3 regions of the Streptomyces sp. NPDC127097 genome follow, and region 3 is predicted to be linked to each of the others. Evidence: riboswitches for the same ligand, from Rfam matches in the RefSeq annotation. Region 3 holds a riboswitch; each other region holds the start of a gene.
The links. Region 3 has a riboswitch for cobalamin ahead of ACFWJW_RS12790 (HoxN/HupN/NixA family nickel/cobalt transporter). Riboswitches for the same ligand answer to the same signal wherever they lie in the genome.
Positions count from the first base shown of each region.

Region 1: it holds a riboswitch for cobalamin, as region 3 does, so the genes downstream of both, metE (5-methyltetrahydropteroyltriglutamate--homocysteine S-methyltransferase) here and ACFWJW_RS12790 (HoxN/HupN/NixA family nickel/cobalt transporter) in region 3, are expected to answer to the same signal.
Region 2: it holds a riboswitch for cobalamin, as region 3 does, so the genes downstream of both, ACFWJW_RS34845 (cobalamin biosynthesis protein) here and ACFWJW_RS12790 (HoxN/HupN/NixA family nickel/cobalt transporter) in region 3, are expected to answer to the same signal.

Region 1 is NZ_JBHXFI010000004.1:1,448-4,688, forward strand. Features, by position in the region: gene ACFWJW_RS05215 (Ig-like domain-containing protein) at 1-37, shown strand, start outside; gene ACFWJW_RS05220 (aldo/keto reductase) at 135-1,193, opposite strand; cobalamin riboswitch at 1,380-1,567, shown strand; gene metE (5-methyltetrahydropteroyltriglutamate--homocysteine S-methyltransferase) at 1,740-3,241, shown strand, end outside.
Region 2 is NZ_JBHXFI010000079.1:14,282-17,522, reverse strand. Features, by position in the region: gene ACFWJW_RS34855 (caspase family protein) at 1-353, opposite strand, end outside; gene ACFWJW_RS34850 (hypothetical protein) at 359-796, opposite strand; cobalamin riboswitch at 999-1,149, shown strand; gene ACFWJW_RS34845 (cobalamin biosynthesis protein) at 1,303-2,388, shown strand; gene ACFWJW_RS34840 (cobyric acid synthase) at 2,471-3,241, shown strand, end outside.
Region 3 is NZ_JBHXFI010000012.1:115,245-118,485, forward strand. Features, by position in the region: gene ACFWJW_RS12780 (MarR family winged helix-turn-helix transcriptional regulator) at 1-500, shown strand, start outside; gene ACFWJW_RS12785 (alpha/beta fold hydrolase) at 497-1,345, shown strand; cobalamin riboswitch at 1,455-1,671, shown strand; partial or broken gene ACFWJW_RS12790 (HoxN/HupN/NixA family nickel/cobalt transporter) at 1,681-2,839, shown strand; gene ACFWJW_RS12795 (VOC family protein) at 3,044-3,241, opposite strand, start outside.

The DNA of each region.
Region 1 (3,241 bases), on a different contig from region 3:
CTGGCAGCAGTGGCAGCAGCGCAGCGCGCTGCGCTGACCCGGCCCGCGCTCCCGCGGTAGCCGAACGGACGCCGCCGCCTGACTGCTCAGGCGGCGGCGTCCGGCTTTGGGGCGACCCGCGTTGCGGCGTCCGGTCAGCGGATGTCGCTCGTCGTACGGCGGTGGGTGGAGCGCCGGTCCTCGATCTCGGCCCAGCGGTCGCCGTAGACGTTCTCGATGACGCCCGGCTGCCGCAGGAAGTCGTGCGGGAAGCCCAGCGGCACCTCGCTGGTCCGGTCGAGCCGGTCCAGCGCGTCGGCGTCCAGGGTGAGGTCGACGGCGCCGAGATTGTCGCGCAGCTGGCTCTCCTTGGTGGCCGCGATGATCGGAATGATGTTGCCGGGCCGGCTGCGCAGCCAGGCCAGGGCCACCTGTGCGGGGCTCCAGCCGCCCTGCTCGGCGACCTCCAGCACCGCGGTGAGGGTCTCCTCCTCAAGGTGGTTCGGGGTGGCGCCGTCGTCCGCGGTGGCCAGCCGGCCGGTCTCCCCGCGGCGGTACTTGCCGGTGAGCTTGCCGGCCGCGAGCGGTGCCCAGGCCAGCACGGCCAGATCGAAGGCGCGGGCCTGCGGCAGCAGCTCCCGCTCCGGCGTCCGCTCCAGCAGGTTGTAGCGCAGCTGCGAGCCCGCGAACGCGGTCCAGCCGCGCAGTTCGGCAAGGGTGTTGGCCTGCGCGATCTCCCAGGCGGGCCAGTCGGACACCCCGATGTAGAGCACCTTTCCCGAGCGCACCACGTCATCGAGCCCCCGCATGACCTCCTCCACCGGCGTGAAGTTGTCCCGGGCGTGCACCCACAGCACATCGAGGTGGTCGGTGCGCAGCCGGTCCAGGCTCGCCTCCACCGACCGCACCAGGTTCTTGCGGTGGTTGCCCGCCGCGTTCACATCGCCCTGGTGGGTCATGCAGGTGTACTTGCTCGCCAGGACGAAGCGGTCCCGGCGGCCTTCCAGCAGCCCACCGAGGATCCGCTCGGAGGCGCCGCCGGTGTAGATGTTCGCGGTGTCGATGAAGTTGCCGCCCGCGTCCGTGTAGGCGTCCAGGATCCGGCCGCTGGTGTCCTCGGCGGCGCTCTGGCCCCGGTCGTCGCCCATGGTCATGGCGCCCAGGCTCAGCTCGCTCACCCGCAGACCGGTCCTGCCGAACAGTGTGTAGCGCACGAGGTTCCCTTCGTTCAGCGACAGCGGTAAGTCGTGCGCCCACGCTAGGAGCTGGAGCGCACTCCAGGGCAAGCCACGGCACCGCGGGCGGGGGCGCGTTGCCGTCCCGGCGGTGGCCGATGTCACCTATGGGAGGTCCGGTGGCGGTGTCCCCCGCGGGCGGCAGCGCCTAGGCTGGCGCGTGCAACTGGTTCGCCCTGCCCGCCAGGCAGGCGCGTCGCAAGAGGGAACCCGGTGGAATTCCGGGACTGCCCCGCAGCGGTGAGTGGGAACGACCGCCGTCATACGCACTGGGCCCGGCCGGGTCTGGGAAGCGACGGCCAGTAGATGTCCGCCTTCGGCGGATGTGCCCGCGAGTCCGAAGACCTGCCAGTGCCCCCGCGCGACCGGTGTGCGGGGTGATCTCGGTGACCTCGAGGGCGGGTCGGCGGACACATCGGGCGGGCACGGCCGGCGGAAGAGCGCCGGGTCCCGCCGGGTTTGCCGTTCCTTCGCGCCCCCGACTGTCCCGTGGTCCATGGAGACAGACTCGCGAAGGAGAGTTCCGTGACCAGCAGGTCCGCAGCCGCGGCAGCACGAGCGACCGTGCACGGCTACCCCCGTCAGGGGCCGAACCGTGAACTCAAGAAGGCCATCGAGGGCTACTGGAAGGGCCGCGTCGGCGCCGACGCGCTCCGTACCACCGCCGCCGGTCTGCGCCGCGCCAACTGGCGGCAGCTCGCCGAGGCCGGCGTCCATGAGGTGCCGACCGGCGACTTCTCGTACTACGACCACGTCCTGGACACCAGCGTGATGGTCGGCGCGATCCCGGCGCGGCACCGCGCCGCGGTGGCCGCCGACCCCCTGGACGGCTACTTCGCGATGGCCCGCGGCACCCAGGACGTGGCGCCGCTGGAAATGACCAAGTGGTTTGACACCAACTACCACTACCTCGTCCCGGAGTTGGGGCCGGACACGGTCTTCGCCGCGGACTCCGCCGCGCAGGTCGCCCAGCTGACCGAGGCACTCGGCCTCGGACTCGCCGCGCGGCCGGTCCTCGTCGGGCCCGTCAGCTACCTCCTGCTGGCCAAGCCCGCGCCCGGCGTCGCGGCCGGCTTCGATCCGCTGACGCTGCTCGACCGGCTGCTGCCCGTCTACGCCGAGGTGCTCGCCGATCTGCGGGCGGCCGGCGCCCGCTGGGTGCAGCTGGACGAGCCGGCGCTGGTGCAGGACCGCTCCCCCGCCGTGCTGAACTCCGCGGCCCGCGCCTACCGGGACCTCGGTGCGCTCACCGACCGCCCGCAGCTGCTGGTCGCCTCGTACTTCGACCGGCTGGGCGAGGCGCTGCCGGTGCTGGCCAAGGCGCCCGTCGAGGGCCTGGCGCTGGACTTCACCGGCCCCGCGGCCGGCAACCTCCAGGATCTCGCGGCGGTCGGCGGGCTGCCCGGCAAGCGGCTGGTCGCCGGCGTCGTCAACGGCCGCAATATCTGGATCAACCACTACGAGCAGTCGCTGGCGACCCTGGGCACGCTGCTCGGACTGGCCGAGCGGGTCGATGTGTCGTCCTCCTGCTCGCTGCTGCACGTCCCGCTGGACACCGGGGCCGAGCGGGACATCGACCCGCAGATCGCCCGCTGGCTGGCCTTCGCCCGGCAGAAGACCACGGAGATCGTGACGCTGGCGCGCGGTCTGTCCCGGGGCACCGGCGCCATCGCGGCCGAACTCGCCGCCAGCCGCGCGGACCTGGCCTCCCGGGCGGGCTCGGCGCTCACCCGTGACCCGGCGGTGCGGGCCCGCGCCGCGGCCGTCACCGAGGCCGACGGCCGCCGATCCCAGCCGTACGCCGAGCGGTCCGCCGCCCAGCGCGCGCACCTCCGGCTGCCGCTGCTGCCGACCACCACCATCGGCTCGTTCCCGCAGACCGCCGCGCTGCGCACGGCGCGGGCGGAGCTGCGGGCCGGGCGGCTGGACGCCGAGGGGTACGAGGAGCGGATCTCGGCGGAGATCCGCGAGGTGCTGGCCTTCCAGGAGAAGGCCGGGATCGACGTCCTGGTGCACGGTGAACCGGA
Region 2 (3,241 bases), on a different contig from region 3:
AGCACGGTGTCCTGCCAGGACACGGTTTTGTGCCGCCGTTCCGACGCACCGACCATGAGCTGGAGATTGCCGCCGTCCGGGCCGACCCGGCCGTGGCCGGAGAAGTACACCAGCAGCAGTCCGCGGGCCTCCTGGGTGACGGCGTCCAGGGCCTGTTCGACCTCCCAGGGCTCCTGGGGCCGGCAGATGACGACCTCGCCCTTGGTGAAGAGGTCGGTGCCGGGGGCGAGCAGGACGCGTTCGAGCTCCTGGGGGTTGTCCCGCACGGCGGGGAGCGGCCGCAGGTGGCGGTAGTCGTCGACACAGATCAGCAGCGCCCGGTTGACCTTGCCCCGTGCGTCGTATTCGGACATCCGGCTCAGTCCCCGGCGGTGCTGCCGCCCCCGTTCGCCGGGCTGCCCGGATCGGGGCGTTCGGGGGCCGGGGCGCCCGGTGCCGGGTCGCCCAGTGCGCGCAGTTCGCCGTCCCCGGCGCCGACCGCCACGGCGGGCCGTTCGCCGGTGTCACGTTCCTCCCTGCGGCGGCGCAGCCACTCGCGCAGGGCGATGGTCAGGCTCTTGGTGATCTCGGTGGCGACCGCGCCGACCACGACCAGGATCAGGTCGTCGACGCCGATGGCCATGTCGCCGGGGCCGTCGTCGCGCTCCCCCGCCGGCCGCAGTTCCCAGTCGTGCGACCGCCCGTTCAGCCAGGGCTCGCGCTCCAGCCACGCCTTGAGGTCCTCGACGTCCTGGTCAGGATTGTTCGTGCCCGTGATCCTGATACGGATCTCTTGACGGTCAGCGCGCTGCGGCATCCCCCGGCCCCCTTCCGGCGGCCCCTTCGCCGCCGTGCACCAGATAGTGACGCGGGATCAGGTGCGCGGGCAACCGTCCGTGACCCCCCAGCCACGCTGTGGCGTGCACCACAGCGCCTGCCACGGGGCAGCGTCGCAGGTCAAGGGTGAGTTGACGGCGTTCGCGGGGCGTGGTGGACTGCCGGAGCCAATCGGCGACAGCAGAGGAAGTCCGGTGCGAATCCGGCGCGGTCCCGCCACTGTCACCGGGGAGCGTTCCTCCAGCGAAGGCCACGGTCCGCCTCGCATACGTCGGATGATGTACGCGGGACTGGAAGGCCGGAGGACACGCCGATCCGGGAGCCAGGAGACTCTGGTCGCCGTCACGTCGAGCCAGGGCGCGGACCCTGAGTGAGGACATACCGCCATGCCCGGCCGCCCCTTGAGATCGCCACTGCCCGCCGCCGCAGGGCTCCTTCGGGGCCGGGCGGCACGTCACGGACACGCCCTGACGGCGGCCTGACCCGATGCGCGGCGAACACGCGGGATATGTGTGCGGCGCGGCCCTCGGCTTTCTCGGCGACCTGATCGCGGCGGATCCGCCGCGCGGCCATCCGGTGGCCGCGTTCGGCCGGGCCGCGGGCGCCGTCGAGCGCCGACTGTGGCGCGACCACCGTGGTTACGGGGCGGCTCATGCCGTGTTGTGCGCGGGCGGGGCCGCGGCCGGTGCGGCGCTGGTGGAGCGCGCCCTGCGGGGCGATGCTCCCGCTGCTTTGCTGTCGCTCCGTGGTGGCGGTGGGGTCGCGCTGACCGCGGCGACGGTCTGGGCCGTGCTGGGCGGCACCTCGCTGGGCCGGGAGGCGCGGGCCGTCGGCGGGGCGCTGACGGCGGGTGATCTGGACGTGGCACGGGAGCGGCTGCCGCATCTGTGCGGGCGCGATCCGCAGGCGCTGGACGGGCCGCAGATGGCCCGTGCGGTGGTGGAGTCGGTCGCCGAGAACACCTCCGACGCGGTGGTGGGCGCCCTGGTATGGGGTGCGTTGGGCGGGGTGCCCGGCCTGGTGGCGTTCCGTGCCGTGAACACCCTGGACGCGATGGTGGGGCACAAGTCGCCGCGCTACCGCCGCTTCGGCTGGGCCGCGGCCCGGCTCGACGATCTCGCCGGCTGGCCCGGCTCCCGGCTGACCGCCGCGCTGACCGTGCTCGCGGGCCCCGACCGGCGCGGTGCGCTGCGGGCCTGGCGGGCGGACGGCGGGGCGCATCCGAGCCCCAACGCGGGCCCGGTGGAGGCTTCGTTCGCGGGTGCGCTGGGCGTACGGCTGGGCGGCACGCTGGCGTACGGCGGGCGGGTGGAACACCGTCCGGTGCTCAACGGCGCGGCGCCGCCGGTGGCGGTGCCGGACATCGAACGGGCGGTGCGGCTCTCCCGCCGGGTGAGTGTGCTGGCGCTGGTCACGACGGTGGCGGCGCGGGCGGCCGTCGGCGTGGCGCGGGCGGCGGTGGCTCGGGGGACCGTGGCTCGGGTGGTGGCCCGGGGAGCGGTTGCTCCGCGGGCCGGGGGGCGCGGGCGTGAGGCGGGACCGGTATCCGGGCGTAAGGCGGGAGCGGTATGAGGCCGTCCGTTTTTTCCCCGCCGCCCACCCCCCTTCGGGGGGTGGGCGGGTGTAGTGACCCGAAGCGCAGGAGGAGGACCCGGTGAGCGGGCGGTTGAGGGCAGCCGGCGGGGCGGTCGGCGGTGGTCTGCTGGTGGCCGGGACGACGTCCGACGCCGGTAAGAGCGTGGTGACGGCCGGGATCTGCCGCTGGCTGGTCCGGCAGGGCGTCCGGGTGGCGCCCTTCAAGGCACAGAACATGTCGCTGAATTCCTTCGTCACGCGCGAGGGCGCGGAGATCGGACGGGCCCAGGCGATGCAGGCCGCCGCGGCGCGGGTGGCGCCGACCGCGCTGATGAACCCCGTGCTGCTCAAGCCGGGCAGTGACCGCAGCAGCCAGGTGGTGCTGCTGGGGAAGCCGGTGGGGGAGCTCAGCGCCCGGGGGTACTTCGGGGGGACGTCCCAGGGGAAGGCGCAGTACGCGGGCCGCCGGGAGCAGTTGCTCGGGACGGTGACCGACTGCCTCCAGGAGCTGCGGCGTACCCATGACGCGGTGATCTGCGAGGGCGCCGGCAGTCCCGCCGAGATCAATCTGCGGCGTACCGACATCGTGAACATGGGCCTCGCACGGGCCGCCCGTATCCCGGCGGTCGTGGTCGGTGACATCGACCGCGGCGGGGTGTTCGCCTCGTTCTTCGGCACCACCGCGCTGCTGTCCAAGGAGGACCAGGCGCTGGTCGCGGGCTATCTGGTCAACAAGTTCCGGGGCGATGTGACGCTGCTGGAGCCGGGCCTTGCGATGCTGCGCGGCCTCACGGGGCGGCAGACGCTGGGCGTGCTGCCCTTCGCGCACGGCCTCGGCATCGACGAGGAG
Region 3 (3,241 bases):
TGACCGCCGGCGAACACGCGCTCCTGGACGCGCTGCGCACCGAAGGTCCGCGTACCGTCCCGCAGTTGGCGCGTTCGATGGGGCTCGACCGCCAGCCGGTGCAGCGCTGGGTGAACCACGCCGCGGAGCTGGGCCTGGTCGTCACGGCCCCGAATCCCGCCCACCGACGCTCGCCCCTGATCCGGCTGACGACCGAAGGCACCGCGGCGATACGCGGGGTCCAGCAGTTCGAGGCGACGGAGCTGCGGCAGCGGCTGGCCGACCTGCCCGCCGAGGACGTCCGCACCGCGCTGCACGTACTCGACCGACTCGGCGAGGAATTCCGGCACCTGGCGAACGGCTCGCGCGTTCAACCGGAGGAAACCGACAGTCAGGGCAGTCGGGACAGTCGTCGCAGTGAAGGCAGTAACGGCAGGAACCGTAGTAACGGCAATTCTGACGGCCACGACGACAGACCCGCCCCGCCCCCTCTCATGCACAAAGGACGGTCAGGAGAATGACGCGGAGAATCACCGCCTGGTCCGAGATCGACAACGGCATCGTGCCGATCGACGAGGGCGAGCTGTTCTACGAGACGGCCGGCTCGGGCCCGGCGGTGGTGCTGCTGCACGGCGGCATGCTCGACCAGCACATGTGGGACGAGCAGTTCACCTGGCTGGTCAACTCCGGCCTGCGCGCGATCCGTTACGACGCCCGCGGCCATGGCCTGTCCTCCACGGTGACCGGCGACTTCTCCCACCACGACGACCTGTGCGCCCTGCTGGACGCCCTCGATGTCCCCAGCGCCGTCCTCGTCGGCCTCTCCCACGGCGCGCGGGTCGCGCTGGACACCGCCCTCGCCCACCCCGGCCGGGTGACGGCCCTCGCGCTCGCCTCCCCGGGAATCAGCGGCCGGGCCTTCACCGACCCCTTCGTCCTGGCGCACATCAAGGAGCAGGTGGCGGCGATCGGCGCACCGGACGGCGCGGAGCGGTATGTCGAGCACTTCCTGCGGATATGGGTGGACGGGCCGCATCGTGAACCGTCCGCGGTGCATCCGGGATTCCGCGAACGGATGCGCGCCTCGGCCGCGGCCAATGTGGAGGTCCATGCCGACGGAATGGGCGCCGGAATGCCCCTCGAAGTCGGCGCCGCCGACCGCCTCGGGGAGGTCCGGGTGCCGACGGTCGTATTCGACGGCGACCTCGACAGCCGGGACATCTCCGCCAACGCCCATGCGATAGCCCTGACCGTCCCGGGCGCCCGAAGGGTCCGAATACCGGGTGCGGCCCATATGGTCAACCTGGAGAACACCCCGCTCTTCGACCACGAACTGCACGCCTTCCTCTCGTCCCTGGACTACTGACCCACCGCGACCGGCCCACCACAACCGGCCCCCTGTGACCGGTCCATTGAGGGCAGTGCCCCCATGGAAGGCGAAAACCCCCACGCACCGCGTACCGCGAGGGCGGCGGCTAGAGTGGCCGGGCCGTGGTGTTCGGGAAGCCGGTGACGGACCTTGTGGTCCCAGCCCGGAGCGGCCCTCGCCACTGTGATCGGGGAGTTTCCACCCCTTCCGCGGGCGCCTGGCGCGCCCGCGGCGCCACTGACCGCAGCCCGCGGCCGGGAAGGCCGGGGCGGACGCGGACACACCCGTAAGCCAGGAGACCGGCCACGGCATCTCACGAACTGATCCACGAGGTGCTGGAGCGTGACCGCCCGGATGGCCCTGTCCACCGATACCCCGAACTCCCCTGCCCCCGCCACGTTCCGCTGGCGCCGGCAGGACACCGTCCGTACCGCGGGCCTGATGGCCGTCATAGCCGGGCTGCATGTCGTGGCCTTCGGCGTGCTCTTCCTGCTCGTGGTCCCGAACCACTACTCCGTCGGAAGCCAGGTCTTCGGCGTCGGGCTCGGCATCACCGCATACACCCTCGGTATGCGGCACGCCTTCGACGCCGACCACATCGCCGCGATCGACAACACCACCCGCAAGCTGATGGCCGACGGCAAGCGGCCGGTCTCGGTCGGCTTCTGGTTCGCCCTCGGCCACTCCAGCGTGGTCGTGGTGATGGCGGCCCTCGTGGCCGGCGGTGCCCAGCTCGCCGGCACGCTGCTCAACGACGAGTCCCGTACCCACCAGATCCTGGGCACCGTCGGCACCACGGTCTCGGGCACCTTCCTCTACCTCATCGCCGCCCTCAACCTCATCGCGCTGGCCGGGATCTGGCGGGTCTTCCGAGGCATGCGCGACGGCCACTATGACGAGGCCGAGCTGGAGCAGCGCCTCGACGCGCGCGGCTTCATGAACCGTTTCCTGGGACGGTTCACCCGCTCCATCTCGCGCCCCGGCCAGATGTTCCCGCTCGGCTTCCTCTTCGGGCTCGGCTTCGACACCGCGACCGAGGTGACCCTGATGGTGATGGCGGGCAGCGGCGCGGCGGCGGGCCTGCCCTGGTACGCGATCCTGTGTCTGCCGCTGCTGTTCGCCGCCGGGATGAGCCTGTTCGACACCCTGGACGGCACCTTCATGAACTTCGCCTACCAGTGGGCGTTCGCCAACCCGGTGCGCAAGGTCTACTACAACCTCACCATCACCGGTCTGTCGATCGCCGTCGCCTTCTTCATCGGCACCATCGAGCTGGTGACCGTGCTGCACGACAAGCTCGGCCTCAACGACGCGCTCACCGGCTGGATTTCCGGCCTCGACCTCGACAACGTCGGCTTCATCATCGTCGGCCTGTTCGTGGTGGTGTGGGCCGCGGCGCTGGCGTACTGGCGTCTGGCCGGCGTCGAAAAGCGCTGGGCGGAGCGGGCTCGGCGAGCCGAGTCGCCGGAGCAGACCGCGCCGGGAGCCTGAGGAAGCGCGGGCCGGCGCCTGCTCCCGCACCCCGGCCGCGCCCTCCCGGATGCCCGAACCGGTCCCGGCCCCTCGGGCCCCGGTCCGGTCGAGCGCCCGCGGGTCCCAATCCGGACGGGCGCCCGCGGGCGGCCGAGCCGGCCCGGCGCCCTCAACTGCCCGAGCCGCTCCCGGCCCCTCGCTCCCCCGGCCCGGTCCGGCGCCTCAGGTGGCCGAGCCCGCCGCGGCGCCCGTCTCCCGGTCCGGCCCCCACTGCTCCAGCGCCGCCGCCAGATCGAGGGGCAGCAGCCGGTCCGGCTGGTCCGGGCCCGGCCAGTCCTCCCGCGGGACCCGCCACATCACCTCGAACTCGTTGCCGTCCGGGTCCTTGGCGTACAGCGACTTGGCGACGAGGTGGTCGGT